DNA from 3 places in the Paenibacillus sp. VTT E-133280 genome. Region 1 is predicted to be linked to each of the others. Evidence: riboswitches for the same ligand, from Rfam matches in the RefSeq annotation. Region 1 holds a riboswitch; each other region holds the start of a gene.
What was found. Region 1 has a riboswitch for thiamine pyrophosphate ahead of CA600_RS07925 (ABC transporter substrate-binding protein). Riboswitches for the same ligand answer to the same signal wherever they lie in the genome.
Positions count from the first base shown of each region.

Region 2: it holds a riboswitch for thiamine pyrophosphate, as region 1 does, so the genes downstream of both, CA600_RS01680 (ABC transporter ATP-binding protein) here and CA600_RS07925 (ABC transporter substrate-binding protein) in region 1, are expected to answer to the same signal.
Region 3: it holds a riboswitch for thiamine pyrophosphate, as region 1 does, so the genes downstream of both, CA600_RS29510 (ECF transporter S component) here and CA600_RS07925 (ABC transporter substrate-binding protein) in region 1, are expected to answer to the same signal.

Region 1 covers NZ_NFUX01000012.1:91,486-96,529, forward strand. The annotation lists gene CA600_RS07910 (ABC transporter ATP-binding protein) at 1-146, opposite strand, end outside; gene CA600_RS07915 (ABC transporter permease) at 163-924, opposite strand; gene CA600_RS07920 (thiamine-binding protein) at 921-1,214, opposite strand; gene CA600_RS07925 (ABC transporter substrate-binding protein) at 1,328-2,377, opposite strand; TPP riboswitch at 2,538-2,648, opposite strand; gene CA600_RS07930 (hypothetical protein) at 2,803-4,257, opposite strand; gene CA600_RS07935 (MFS transporter) at 4,338-5,044, opposite strand, start outside.
Region 2 covers NZ_NFUX01000002.1:138,954-143,997, forward strand. The annotation lists gene CA600_RS01670 (ABC transporter substrate-binding protein) at 1-70, opposite strand, end outside; gene CA600_RS01675 (ABC transporter permease) at 67-840, opposite strand; gene CA600_RS01680 (ABC transporter ATP-binding protein) at 821-1,711, opposite strand; TPP riboswitch at 1,751-1,854, opposite strand; gene CA600_RS01685 (amino acid ABC transporter substrate-binding protein) at 2,078-2,914, shown strand; gene CA600_RS01690 (amino acid ABC transporter permease) at 2,966-3,634, shown strand; gene CA600_RS01695 (amino acid ABC transporter ATP-binding protein) at 3,649-4,401, shown strand; gene CA600_RS01700 (S-layer homology domain-containing protein) at 4,495-5,044, opposite strand, start outside.
Region 3 covers NZ_NFUX01000118.1:5,949-10,992, reverse strand. The annotation lists gene CA600_RS29515 (hypothetical protein) at 1-721, shown strand, start outside; TPP riboswitch at 815-926, shown strand; gene CA600_RS29510 (ECF transporter S component) at 1,035-1,670, shown strand; gene CA600_RS29505 (ABC transporter ATP-binding protein) at 1,667-3,163, shown strand; partial or broken gene CA600_RS29500 (energy-coupling factor transporter transmembrane component T family protein) at 3,105-3,896, shown strand; gene CA600_RS29495 (DEAD/DEAH box helicase) at 4,078-5,044, opposite strand, start outside.

The DNA.
Region 1 (5,044 bases):
ACGTTGTTCAGCACGTTCGTCTCGCGGCGGCGATGGGTGAAGGACTTGGAGATGCCGCTTACTTCTAGAGCAGGTGGTGCAGTATGAGCTTCAGGAGAGCTTATGATTTCAGTTGTTCTTTGCCCTATTTGCGTCGCTTGAGACATACAGGCATCTTCCTTTCTATGAGTTACGGCGCGGTTTCCAGCGAACTAACCATTTTTCGAGCAAGGCGATAATCGCAAAAAGTACAAGACTAAGGAGCACAATAATAACAATAGCGACAAACATCCGATCCGTACGGTAAGCCGATTTTTGCAGGAGCATATAGTAGCCAATCCCTTTATCCGCGCCAATCCATTCAGCGACCACGGCTCCCATAACCGCATAGGTAGCTGATATTTTCACACCGGAAAATAGTGCCGGTATAGAAGACGGAAGCTCCAGCTTGGTGAAGATTTGCCACTTGCTTGCGCCCGCCATTTTCATATAATTCATCATGACCTGATCACTTTGAGACAAGCCGCCCATTGCAGCGACAGCTACCGGGAAGAAGCATACCAGTGTAATCAGTACGATTTTGGGCAAAAGACCAAAGCCAAACCAGATGATAAGCAGTGGTCCGAGTGCGATAGAGGGAACATTTTGACTCAGAATAATTAGTGGATAAAAAGCGCGTCTAGCCCAAGGCAAAAGATGCAAAAGTAGAGCGACGATCAGGCCTACACCTGTACCAATAGGAAAACCGATTAATGTGAGTCGGAGCGTAGCCATCGTATGAGCCCAGAGACCAGAAGCATTACTGGTGGATTCGCGGGCAATATCAGCAGGACTCGGCAGAATCCAGGATTCGATATGGAATAGAGAAACAGATAACTGCCATACGGTTAAAAAGAAGACGACCGCCACAAGGGGCGGCCATATTAGCTTCCAGGTCGATCTCACGGCCGATATTTCTCCGTCAATTTATCCATGCTGATTCCGTTAGGGTTATGAGCAATTTTGATCTGTGAGATCACGCTTGGACTACCAGCTTCGATCAGCGCCTCCTGCATTTGACGAACAACCTCAAGCAGCTCGCTAAGTTCACCTTCCATCGTGGTTTCCAGCGGGTTCACCTGATGTTTAACGCCGGATTTTTGAATAACTTCAATTGCTTTATCGACGTATGGGATGGAATCCTCATTGTTTGGAGTCTTAGGAATTACTTGAATGCTGAGCAATGTGTTAGCCACAATAATCAATCCTCTCAATTTGTATAGGTAAGTTCAAAAAGCCAACTATGATAACGAAGTGATACAGGGAGCGGATTCGACATCGAATCTTGAACGAACTTGGGAAGTCCGGTCTACTCCGCCGGTAAAAAATCATTCGTGAATGCACTAGCTGCATCCAGCGGTTTGTCCAGCAGCTTCAAATCATACATCCAGTCGCCGTAATTCTGCCAGACCTCGGTTTTTTGCTCTCCCCAGCGGGGGGCGTCGTCTTTATATTTCGGGCTAAGCCATTTTTGGCTGGCTAGGACAAGCTCGGCATCAAGGTCAGGCACAGCTTTGGATAATGTAGCGGCAGCCTCTTCTGGATGATCAATCGCATATTGATAACCCTTCGATGTGGCTTTCAGGAAAGCCTTCACCAAATCTGGATTCTCAGAAATCTGCTTCTCGCTCGTGGTCAGCACAGGGGTGTAATAATCGAGCTGAGGCGCATAATCCTTCAAGTACAGCATATCCAGAGGCTCTCCACGCAGTTCGGCTTCAATACCGGTCCAAGCGTAGAAGATCCAAGCGAAATCAATGTCACGTTTGACTGCGGTAAAATAGTCAGCTTCACCAATACTAATTAGCTTCACCTTTTTCACATCGCCACCAACAGGGTCCATGATCGCCTTCATGGCTGCTTCCTCGGCGGGAGAGCCCCAGCCTCCGTAAGTTTTACCCTCAAAATCTTTTGGCGATTTAATATTGCGATCCACTGGAGCGGCGAATCCCGACGTATTATGTTGAATAATGGCTGCAATCGAGACAAGGGGAACGCCTTGTAGACGAGCTAGAGTCAATCCTTCCTGAGCGCTGATCCCAAAAGCAGCTTCCCCAGAAGTAACCATGGTATCGGAGCCTGCTGCGCCAGGTTGAACGATTTCTACATCCAGACCTTCTTCCGCGTAATAACCAAGATCCTTGGCTACGTAAAGACCGGTATGATTCGTATTCGGTGTCCAGTCCAGTGCAACCTTAACTTTGGTAAGCTCTTTTGGAGCATTTGATCCGGTCGCTGCATTCGATTTCGCAGCAGTCCCTTTGTTTCCGGCTGTATTCCCGTTGTTGCTGCCGCATCCGGCAATCGCAAGAATGAGCATACAGATGAGGCTAAGCATGAGTGCTTTTTTGACATGCATGTCTTCTTCTCTCCTTTAAGGTTGCCAGATCCCGTCATCCAACATGAACCATAAAGTGTAGTATGTACATTTCTTCTACATCTTTTGTGATCTACACAAAAAAAGCGCCCCGAGTGATCGGGACGCTGGCTTGGCGCAAGGTTAGTGAAGGTCACAGGGACCAAAACCAATTGGCAATTCCTACGCTGGCATTATCCAGATCAGGTATAAGGGTCAGTATCTTGTGGGATACAATCTCAGCCGGCCAATTCCAGCACCCCTGGTTCTATGAAGTTAACGGGTATTTCCACTTGAAATATAAGAAAGTTTAGGTTTTGCACCTATGCTTTATAGCTTATATTTCTTGCATACGCTGTATTATAGACGGCTGTTCTCGGAATGTCTAGTAGCATGATCCTAAATTTTTCAAATCTCTTAGTCCGTTTTCATTCATCCAGATCTTTATGTTTCTTGCGATGACGCCGCTTAAGCTCAGTAACCAGAGCACCTAGTGTAAGGACAACACTGATCATTATCCCGCTCATTATCACGAAGAGAGCAAGAAACTCAAAGGGGGAATAGCTAACCATTTTACTCCACTGAATCTTTCCATCCAGATCGTCAATGACTTGATTCATGCCATAAATCCCACTTACCACCGTAAATACAGTGAGGATCATCAGCAGATTATCCCGGCGCTTCGACTGGAATTTATCTTGATACTGAAACAGGTCAGTCAAGGTTTCTTTTACTTCCTCGAATAGAGCGTCGTTCCCGTATACTTTACGCAGCTGAAGAAAAATCTCCCGTCCTTGCGACTGTGAGATTAGCTCTAAGAAATAAAACTTTGCCGAGAATTTATTAATCGAGTAGATTAAATTATCGATCTCATCATAATCGTGGTTTATGCGTAGTCGGGAATGCATATTTGCCAGCTTTAGCAGAACGATTTTGTGGAAAATATTGAGTAGAAATCCGTAATAGTATTGCCCGTACATCTGGTCGGCCAGGCTAATGGCGATCTTTGGTTCAGCTCGGGTAAGGCAGCAAAAGGTCTGCTCATTCATCATATAATACGTGTCTGGGCCCCATCGATTATAGGAATGCTCATGACAATAATTCGCAATATACGCTGGATCGCTGGCACTGGCATAGGGCTTGCCGTTCAGATCAATTCCATCAAGCTGAGAGGCGCGATAGCGGATATTTACACTAATCTCATCAGAATCTCCTTCATTCTGAAAGCCATAAAAGGCTTGCACCTGCATTCTTTCATCTACGAAAAAGGGAAGGGTTTCGAAATAAGCCCCATTGATATCCGAGTGATCCAGAAAAGGCTCCAGTCCATCCACCAGATTTCGGAAGACAAAATCCTCTACCATCTCATAGGTCTGTTCTCCGCAATGGATATAGGTGTAATCATCCTGTGCGAAGGTATTCTCAAGCGTCCGGAAGCGGTCCGCGAATTCCAGTGCAATACTAAAGGGAATCGAATCCCCCTCAAGCTGGACACGCATGGTCACAAATCCAAGCTGAAAAGGACATATGAATATATCCGTCGAGAGAATTTTAAAAAATATAGACTGCTGAGGAATCTCTAGGATACAGTCCAGATCATTGACTCTGGAAAAGCGGCGGAAAGAGTCCACATCCTTCTTGCGTGGAAAAAGAATGTGTGCAGCAAACGGTAAATAGGTACGCTCCAGCCGTTCATGGGAAACACAGTAGCCTTCTCCGTAATAGGCATTTTCTAGCTCTTTATTATCCAGAAAAAAACGTGTGAAGCCATCATCCTGCAATTGTTGGATGAGCTTCTTAGAATCACCCTTTTTTATTGAAAAGGGAAAAATAAACTGCATAAGCGCAGTATGTAATAAAGGTTCAGTTGAAAGCTTATCCATTCATCGTCCATCCTTGTGCTCAGAATATGCTTATAGATGACATTACCCTAAAAAGATTAGGTTGATACCATGCTAACATTCTAAATACTGGAACTCTTTCTTTGTACTGCTTGCCTGGATTGGAATCTCCATGCGGCAATGCTCAGCAAAAACAGGAAGGCGGCAAAGCTGGCAAGTACCCCAGCAGTTTGTGCTACTTTTAAATGGTCCATAGACCAGCCCATAAATAGGGGCAGCAGAGCTCCACCGACACCTCCAGCAGCGATCATTATGCTGGGTGTTGATTCTTCGGCTCCTGGCAGCATCTTGCTGGAGAAGACTAAAGCTATGGAGAAAATACCGGACATAAATAGCCCAAGTAGCATAATTACGATGAATGCAGCTAATCGATTTTCTGTGAACGGAAAAAGAGCCAACAGTAACAAGGTCAGTAAACAGCTACATAAAATGTATACACGGTAAGAAATTTTCTCTGCAATCACTCCAGCAAACAATCTTCCCGTAGACATAGCTAGCCAAAAGAAAGTGACTGTCAGCGCCGCCGCAGATTCTGTCATTCCTAGCTTGGCGATAAAGATGGCGGGCATAAAGTTGACCAGACTCATCTCCGTACCTACATAGAGAAAGAAGAAAAGAATGAAGATACCCAGCAGAATCCATTGTTTCCCTTTATACGGAAGCTGTGTGCTGGACTGCGAGGAATGCGGGGATGCTGAGACTTTGCGAGGTGCTCGCTCGTCTAGTATACGTTGCAGATTCCCGAAATGGCCTCTTCCCCAGAGAATGA
Region 2 (5,044 bases), on a different contig from region 1:
TGAAGATTAGGACTGAACATATGAGAAATACGGGAATAAGCCATTTTCTTTGGAAATTCAAATCATTCATTGTTTAGATCCTCTTTTCTTTAAAAATAATGGTTCGAGCAGAGCTATCATTAGAAACAACACTATACCAAGCGCGGATAACAGAAATACAGCGGCGAACATTTCGGCACTTTGCAAATTTCCGGCCATCCTTCGGCTAAAGTAACCGAGTCCTTTGCTGCCGCCGAGCCATTCGCCGATGGTCGCTCCAATCACGGAGTACACAATGGATAGCTTTAGTCCTGAGAAAAAGGAGGGCAGCGCCAGCGGGATTTGGGTTTTAACGAGCAGTTGCCAGCGGTTGGCGCCAAATGTTAACAATAAGTCTTTGTAGGCTTGACCACTTGTACGAAGTCCGTCATATGTACTCACAACGACTGGAAAAAAAGCAGTTAGAAACACAACAGCCACTTTGCTCCATAGCGTATACCCGAACCACATAATAAAAATGGGGGATAGCGCGATTAACGGAATCGTCTGACTGATAATAAGGAACGGATAGATGGCCTTTTCAAGGGGACGAAACAAGTACATTCCGGTGCCCAGCAGTGCACCACAAATAACTGAGAGAACAAAGCCTACCCATATTTCCTGCAATGTGGCCAATAAATGCGGTCTGAGTAATTGCCTGTGTTCGATCAATGCGATGCCTATTGAAGAAGGTGCAGGTAGGATAAAGGCTGGAATCAAGTGAAGACGAACAGCTGACTCCCAGATCACAAGAATGAACAACAGCAGTAGAATGAAGGGAACGTAATTGTTTACATATTTTTTAAAAGGTATGGGCTGCATACAGTCTCCGCTCCAACTCTTCCCGTAACGCTATAAACCGGGGTTCATAGTTCATCTTGTAATGTCTTGGCCTCGGTAAATCAACGACAATCTCCTGGATTTCGCTATGGATTCCTCCAGACAATAAATAAATCCGATCGCTTAGTAATAGCGCTTCCTCTAGATCATGGGTGATGAGCATCACTGTTTGACCCAGCTCATCCCAAAGCTCCAATAGCCAACGGTGTATCTCACGTTTGGTCATAGCATCGAGCGCTCCAAACGGCTCATCTAGCAGCATAAGACCGGTCCCGCCACCAGCTACAAGCGTTCGTAGAAATGCGACTCGCTGTTTCATGCCACCCGACAGCTCATGGGGATATGCCCTCTCTACATCGGCTAAACCGAAACGTGAAAGCATTTCTTGAATGCGAGAGATCGTCTGTTGTTTGCTAAACGTTGGTTTAATCTCCCAGGGCAAAAGACAGTTGTCGAGCACGGTTCTCCAAGGCAACAGCAAATCCTGCTGAGGCATGTAAGCGATCTGACCTAAGCGAGTAGAGGATGACGGGTTCGAATGAATTATTATTTGCCCGTGAGTGGGTTCGAGCAAGCCTGCTATAGTTTTGAAAAGCGTGCTTTTTCCGCATCCGCTAGCCCCAATGACCGAGACAAACTCTCCTCTGCTGATATCTAAGGATAGATCTGCAAATACAGGGGGGTGTTCAGATTCCGGAAAAGAGTAGGTTAAGCCTTGAATGGATAGGATTGTCGTGATGATCGAACCTCCTAAACGTTTTGTGATGGATAAACTTCTTGTATGCTTAAGTTTTGTGATTGATTGTAAACAAATAAAGACCCATTCATTTCCGAAGGGAAATAAATGGGTCAAAAAGTTCATTCTGCATAGGAACACTAAAATGCATGGGATGAAAATTCTGCTCCACTTCCCTCCGCTGGTATGATCCAGATCAGGTTCCAAGGGTCCGGAGCTTGAAGCTCCGTCTCAGTCGGCCGACTCCCCTAGTGAAATAACAGGTCCATATTTAATTTGTTTATAAATATACCATATCTTTCTGAGATGTAAAGAGAGGATCTTGTGAAGGATTATTCTAAGAATGGGTAATATAAGGGTAGAGATTTACCTAATATTACAATTCCGATGTATATAATCGGAAAAAATCATTGACGGTATACAGCGGCCAGTGTAGTATACAATTTACCGGATGAATTCCGGGTAAAGAGAGGGGAATTAATTATGAAAAAACTAAGTTTAACTATTCTATTGGCGTTAACCGTGGTGTTTGTAGCGGCCTGCGGCAATAATTCGAATACCGGTACGTCTAAGAATTCTTCAGCTGGAACGAATGCTGGAAATACAGCCACTGCACAAAACAGTCTGGAAGCTGTTAAAGCTAGCGGCAAATTGCGTATAGGAACAGAAGGGACCTATGCACCCTTTACTTATCATGACGCTTCGGGCAAACTGACCGGCTTTGATGTAGAAATTGCTGAGGAAGTAGCGAAGCGTCTCGGTGTTGAACCAGAGTTTTTTGAGACACAGTGGGACGGTATTTTTGCTGGGATGGATGCCAAGCGGTTTGATGTTATTTTTAACGAAGTATCCATTAATGAAGATCGTAAAGTGAAATATGATTTCTCCGAACCGTATATCGTATCTAAAGCGGTATTGATAGTGAGTGAAAACAATGAGGATATCAAAACCTTTGCAGATCTTAAGGGGAAAAAAGCCGGACAATCTCTGACCAGTAACCTGTCTGATATCGCCCGTGAGAACGGGGCTGAAATTGTAGCTACAGATGGCTTCAATCAAGCGATGGACCTATTGACCTCAGGCCGTATTGATGCGACTGTAAATGATGGTTTGTCTTATCTAGACCTGAAAAAGCAAAAGCCTGATGTAAAAATTAAAGTAGTAGATGAGATTCCAGACGGTTCACAAAGCGCAGCTGTTTTCTTAAAAGGCAACGAAGAGTTGGTAAAAGCAGTTAGTGATGCAATTGTTGAAATGAAGAGCGATGGCACGTACTTAAAGATTTCTGAGAAATACTTTGGTGCTGACGTTTCAAAATAATTCAAGGGTTCAGAAGCTAACCAGCTTGGAGCCAAAAAAGGATGTCTAAAAATGGATGACCGCAAAATACAAATTTTCTTAGATTCACTGCTACCCCTGCTAAAAGCTGGGGTGGCTTTTACCATTCCATTGGCATTGATATCATTTGCACTGGGAATGATCTTAGCGATATTGACAGCACTGGCTCGTCTCTCCCCGTGGATACTTCCGAAGCTAATCGCCCGCTTTTATGTATGGGTCATTCGTGGAACCCCATTGTTAGTACAACTGTTTATTATTTTTTATGGTTTGCCGGCAGTGGGAATTGTGCTCGACCCTTTCATAGCCGCGACCATTGGATTTACGCTTAGTGTAGGGGCTTATTCATCGGAAATCATCCGTGCGGCTATTCTGTCGATACATAAAGGTCAGTGGGAAGCGGCTTTCTCCGTTGGGATGACTCGTACCCAGGCACTGCGCCGCATTATTCTGCCACAAGCTGCCCGTGTTTCTGTACCGCCGTTATCGAATTCCTTTATTAGCTTAGTCAAAGACACTTCATTGGCAGCAATCATTACCTATACGGAGATGTTTAGAACTGCGCAGCAGGTAGCTTCTACAACGTATGAGCCTCTGCTGGTGTATACGGAAGCCGGATTATTCTACTTATTGTTCTGCTCTGTGTTGTCAGCACTGCAAAACTACTTGGAGAAACGACTGAGTCGTTACTCTGCGAGCTAAAGGGGGAGACAATTATGATTGAAATACTTAATTTGCATAAATCCTTCGGTGAGCTGCAGGTATTAAAGGGCATTGATCTGGAAATGGAGCATGGCAAGGTGCTGGTCATTATTGGCCCATCGGGTTCAGGCAAAACAACGCTTTTACGCTGCTTTAATCTGCTTGAAGTCCCTGATCAAGGAAGCTTATCGCTCAGTGATATTAAAATTAATTTCACGGATAACAAGAAAATCCCCCAGAAGTCCATTTTGGCGTTACGTCAAAAAACAGGGATGGTCTTTCAGTCCTATAATCTTTTTCCGCATATGACGGCACTAGGCAATGTAATGGAGGGGCAGGTGACGGTCCAGAAGCGATCCAAGGACGAAGCACGCGAACGTGCCCTTAAGTTATTAACTAAAGTTGGCTTGGCGGACAAAGCGGATGCTTATCCGCATCAACTGTCAGGTGGTCAGCAGCAACGGGTAGCTATCGCTCGTGCCATGGCAGTAGATCCAGAGGTGCTGTTGTTCGATGAGCCAACCTCTGCGCTTGATCCTGAGTTGGTGGGGGAAGTGCTTAAGGTTATAAAACAGTTAGCGGCAGAGGGGATGACCATGGTGATAGTGACCCATGAGATGAAATTTGCTGCTGATGTGGCTGACCGGATCATTCTGATGGATGGAGGCCATATTCTAGAGCAAGGGACTCCGCAAGAAGTTCTTGAGCATCCGCAGCATCCTCGTGCGCTGCAATTTCTGAACAGAATTAGTGGAGAAGAGATATAGAAGAAGATTAAGTCGCAAAAAAGAGCAGTTCAGGAACATTCCTGGACTGCTTTTTCGTGTGTTCAATCAGATCAGTTGAATGCCGCTTATCGGTTAGGATTTCAGACCGGTCTTCAGGAATTCCAAAGCATTATAGAGCATAATCGCAGCTTCGGAGCGAGTGATTTCACTTTTCGGATTAAACTTCCCATTGGCGTCTAAACTATTGATCTTGTATTTAAGCGAACGTTGAATGCTGCCTTGGTAAGAAGGATTCAGCGCAGCATCGTCAGCGATATCTACGGGCACTATATTAATCATCGGCAGATTCCCAATGCCTTCGACCCCTTGCACTAGATAATTGGTGAACTCTTCTTTGGTTATTGTTTTGGTTGGATCAATATCCTTAGGAAGCTCGACATGATTATAATACGCATTGATAAAGGCTTCAGCGTACCAAGCTTTATCCTTGACTTTCGTGAACAAGCCACTAGCAACGGGAGCTTTGTTGAAATCAATAGCCGCAAGACTAAGCTGGAGACCACCCGAAATGAACTGGATCCCTTGTGCTGTTGTAACTTTGGAGCTGGGCAAGAATTGGGATTCACTAACCCCTTTGATCAAGCCTTGATTTTTTAAAGAAATAATTTTTTCTTTCCCGTTT
Region 3 (5,044 bases), on a different contig from region 1:
CGAAGTAGTTAACAATGGATCAGCTGGAGCGGCTTGTTATTTAACGGGTTTAGCCAATAGTGCAAGTCCTCAGACAGTCTTTATTGAAGAATTATTTGAGCTGCAATATCGGGAAACGTTAAGTAAGACCTACCCTATTGTAGAGGATTTATTTCAATTTAATTTTGTGTATTCACAGGAGCAATTAAAGATTCAGGTTTTTCTTGTGGATGTGAACGGTGTCTGGACGGCTGTTAATCTGGATGTGTTTCAAGTAAGCCGTATAACCTCGGAAATACGTGATAACGTATCGGTTACATCGACTGACTTCGCAGCGATCAGCTTTATGAGGAGTCCTGCCTTTACTATTCCACAAGGACTTGCGGCTGAAATTAGACCGGCTGCTTTAGATATTCTATCCAAGAGACCTGTGCGTTATATGGTCGTTGCAGGTGGAACTCTGGATGGGACATTTGAAAATTTCCCTACACCAACTACGGATATTCCTGTCACGGACACAGCACTGCTTGTCAATTACACCTGCACTACGGTCACGGGTGGAAAGGTGATTATGCAAGGTACAGGATCAGGGATCTCTGGTGCGTATGCGAATTTGGCCGTTAACTTGCTTAACGAGCGGCTCTCTTACGAGCTTCAGGATGAGCCGGTTACTTTGGTAGTTAACTCACTCTCAGGTGATGATGATCTCGCCGTCACTTTTAAGATGTCCGAGCAATGGTGAGCGTTCTACACTTAGATACCGCGATAGGGATACCCAAGGAACGAAAATCATATTGTAAAAAGTTTACTTATGATATAAGTTATAGGAAGTTGAATCGCAATAAACGGGTGCTTGATGAAGTCAGGCTGAGATAGCGGCCTTATGCCGCTGACCGTCAATCTGATCTGGGTAATGCCAGCGTAGAGACGTTATTGTCGAGCATCCTTTTTTTTGATGCCATGCGCAAGCCTACCCATTAATGGGTAGGCTTTTTAAAATTACTCACATCATGCGAGCAACGAATCCAAGAACCTAGAAGGGAAGTTGTTGAAGCATGGAACAAGCTAAGCAAGGACAAAGGCAAGGACAACAAGACAAAGGGACGAGGTCACGGGGATTGAAGCTGACTGATATGCTGGTAACCATCGTGATCGCGGTCGTATTCGGAATTATCTATAAAATCTGGGGACCGATGTACGACGTGGTCAAACCGCTGGGTACCCATGCGGAGCAAACGATATACGGCATGTGGTTCATTGCCGGGACGTTCGCGTTTCTCATCATCCGCAAGCCGGGAGTGGCGCTTCTGGCTGAGCTTGCGGCGGCTTCCGTTAGTGCGCTATTGGGCAGTGAATGGGGGCTTTCGACCTTGTATTACGGCGCGTTGCAGGGATTGGGCGCGGAGTTAGTCTTCGCGATTTTCCTCTATCGCAACGCGAACGTCTGGGTCACGTCGCTGGCCGCGCTCGCGGCGGCGGCGGGTTCGTTGGTGCTGGATTTCGGCTACGGTTACATTGAATCGTTGTCCGCTTGGAACTATACGCTGCTGATCGGACTGAGGGGACTCGGAAGTATCGTCATCGCCGGTATCTTCGCCTTCGGACTGTCCAAAGCGCTTGAGCTCACAGGCGTAACCAAAGTGTTGAGACCGGCGTCCAAGGCGGACTATGACGCATTGACACGACTATGACGCCTGGAGTCTCCATAGCTGCGAGAGTTAAGAACCTAAAGCTTAAGTTTGCCGGAGAGGACTCCTTGTTGTTCAAGGGCATTTCCCTTTCTTTCCACCAGGGGGAGAAGACGCTGCTGCTCGGCCCGAGCGGATGCGGGAAGTCGACGCTGCTGCAGGTGTTGAGCGGTTTGATTCCCGGTTCGATCGAAGTTCCGATGATCGCTGAAGAGACATTTGTTCCCGAGCGATGGGGATACGTATTCCAAGATCCGGATACGCAGTTCTGTATGCCATATGTGGACGAGGAGATGGCTTTCGTTCTCGAGAACATGCGCGTCCCCCGCGAAGAAATGGCAGGTCTGATCCGCCTTTATCTCGCTCAAGTCGGCTTGAATATTCCTGATATCCATATCGCAATCCAATCGTTATCGCAAGGGATGAAACAGCGATTAGCCATAGCTTCCGTTCTGGCTATGGAGCCAGAAGTGATTTTCCTGGACGAACCGACAGCGCTGTTGGATAGCGAGGGTACGGAGCTGGTATGGTCTGCGATCAGAAGCCTGTCCGAAGGCATTACCTTGATCGTCATTGAACATAAGATCGAAGGCGTAATCGACTTTTTCGATCGGATCGTCGTGTTATCCCGTGAAGGAGTAGTTATCGCTGACGGATCGCCGACGGAAATCTTTTCAGCTAAAAGGAGAGAGCTACAAGAATACGGAATTTGGTATCCGGGCGTCTGGGAGGACTATATCGAGAATAAATCCCGGAGGTCAGACTGCATTACTCGTTATTCAAACGCAAACGATCGGGAAGATGTCTATCTGGAAATGGACAGGTTTCGCGGGAAACGAGGGAACAGGGCGGTCATCGAAGTAGGGAGGGCAATCGTCACCCCTGGTCAATGGATCGGGATCATCGGCCATAACGGAGCGGGTAAGAGCTCCTTGCTGCTCTCGATCATGCGACTGATTAAGACCGAAGGGATATGCAAGATAGCAGGCCGGGAAGCGGAGCATGTTGCGCAAGCGGCCGAGCATATCGCATTCGTTTTTCAAAACCCCGAATTTCAATTTGTAACACATTCGGTACGGGAAGAGATCGAGTATTCGTTGTTGCTGGATGGAGTTCATTGCGAAATTCGGCGTGCGAAGGCGTATAAGCTAATGGAAGAACTTTATTTAGAGGACGTTGCCTCGCGGCATCCGTATCAGCTGTCGATGGGGCAGAAGAGACGATTAAGCGTCGCGACGGCGATCGTAAAAGGGCAACACATATTGCTGCTAGACGAGCCGACCTTTGGGCTGGACGCACGGAATACGTTCTCTTTGCTCGAGAAGCTTGAGCGGCTGCTTTCGGCGGGAGCCTCGATTATTATGGTCACGCATGATGCGCGGATCGTAGAAAATTTCTGCACAGCGTCATGGAGAATCGAAGACGGGAGACTTACTGATGTTATTGACCTTTCCCCACCGGGAAACCTGGCTACACCGCGTCAATCCTACGCTTAAGATCGTTCTGTTCTCTCTCTGGTTCGCGGCAATTATTCTCATCCACGACTTTAACGTCATGGTGAACGTAGCCATCGGCTCGATGCTGCTGCTTCCGTGGTCCGGGCACCCATTGCGCAGATTGCTGTTATACACCTCCCCTTTCTTGCTGATGTTCGTGTCTACATCTACGGGGATGATGTTCTTCGGCAAGGGAGAGACGGAGTAGGTCCGATGGGGATTAGTGAACATTACGGAAGAAAGCTTCTACAGAGGGCTGCATCTGGGGTTCAGGGCACTGAGCATGGCGTCGGTCGGGCTTCTGTTCGGTCTGACGACGAGGCCGGTAAACCTCTTCTACTCCTTAATGCAGCAGGGGAGATTACCGGCTAAGTATGCTTACAGCTTCTTGGCCGCGATGCGGCTGGTGCCTATTCTCGCAGAAGAATTCCAGACCTTGCACCACGCATTGAAAGTCAGGGGAATACGCAAACGAGGGAGGATATTTAACTTCTACCAGCTGTTGCAACGATACGCGATCCCTTTGCTTGCCCAAAGCATACGACGCGCCCATAGAATCGCGGTGGCTATGGAGGCGAAGCGGTTTTCCGGGCAGGCCAAGAGAACTTATTATTATGTTATTGGCTTTACGTACCGCGACGTCCTATTCACCGCATATGCGGTCGGCGTATTCTGGTTGGCATTCCTGGCCGGAATCGAATGGCCTTACGCGGACATTACCGATGTTCGTTAAGCCGTAAAGGATGACATGCACAGATTCGTTGGTGGTTAGAGAATGATTCTGATCTTATGCCATCGTTCAGTAACAAAAAAAGCAGAAACTCGGATATAAAGAGTTTCTGCCTTTTTATTGGATTAAACAAATCTTTCGCTACACTATCCAGCATCTTCTTGAGTATCTGAAAGCGGCAGGATTAGTCTGTTAAGCCTCGCCGCAATGTAAATAGGTCTGTCAAAGCCTCAGTAGACAGCTCGGTAATCCAGCCTTCGGAGCTGGAGATGACATTATCGCTTAGCTGCTGCTTACTCTCCAGCATCTCATCAATTTTTTCTTCGAGCGTCCCGAGGGCGATGAATTTATGCACCTGTACATCGCGCGTCTGGCCCATCCGATAGGCGCGGTCCGTCGCCTGGTTCTCAACGGCCGGATTCCACCAGCGATCGAAGTGGAATACGTGGTTGGCTGCGGTTAGATTCAGACCGACACCTCCAGCTTTAAGTGAAAGGATGAACACATTCGGCTGATCAGTCGGTGGTGCATCTGGACGACTGGATCTTTCGTCCACAGAAGGTATAGGCGTCTGGAATCGCTCAATCATTCGGTCACGCGCCTGTTTGGAGGTACTGCCGTTCAAATAAAGGACGGGCTCTCCCAGCTCCTGCTGTAGAACAGCCTGAAGCATTTTTCCCATCCCGACATATTGCGTAAAAATGAGACAGCGCTCATCCTCTGCACGAAGTTCCTTCACCATATCCAGCAGTCTTTCAAGTTTAGAGGAACGGTTAATGAGTGGACTGGTATCCAGTTTATTGTCCGAATCGGTTTCAGGGAGGGCCTCCTTGGTCAGAAGCATCGGGTGATCACATAGCTGCTTAAGTCCGGTCAAAGCCCCAAGAATGGCGCCCTTACGCTCAATACCTTCCAACTTCTGCATACGTTCGAGCAGTCCGTTTACGGTCTGGTCATAGAGCGCAGCTTGTTCAGCTGTGAGATGAACGTAGGTCTTCATCTCATTTTTATCTGGAAGATCGAGTTGGATGTTAGGATCCTTCTTCTTACGGCGTAGCATGAACGGCTTCACGAGATTTTGTAGGTCCGCTGTACGTTTCTCGTCACGTTCCTTCTCAATGGCATTACTGAATCGATCGTTAAAGGCTTTG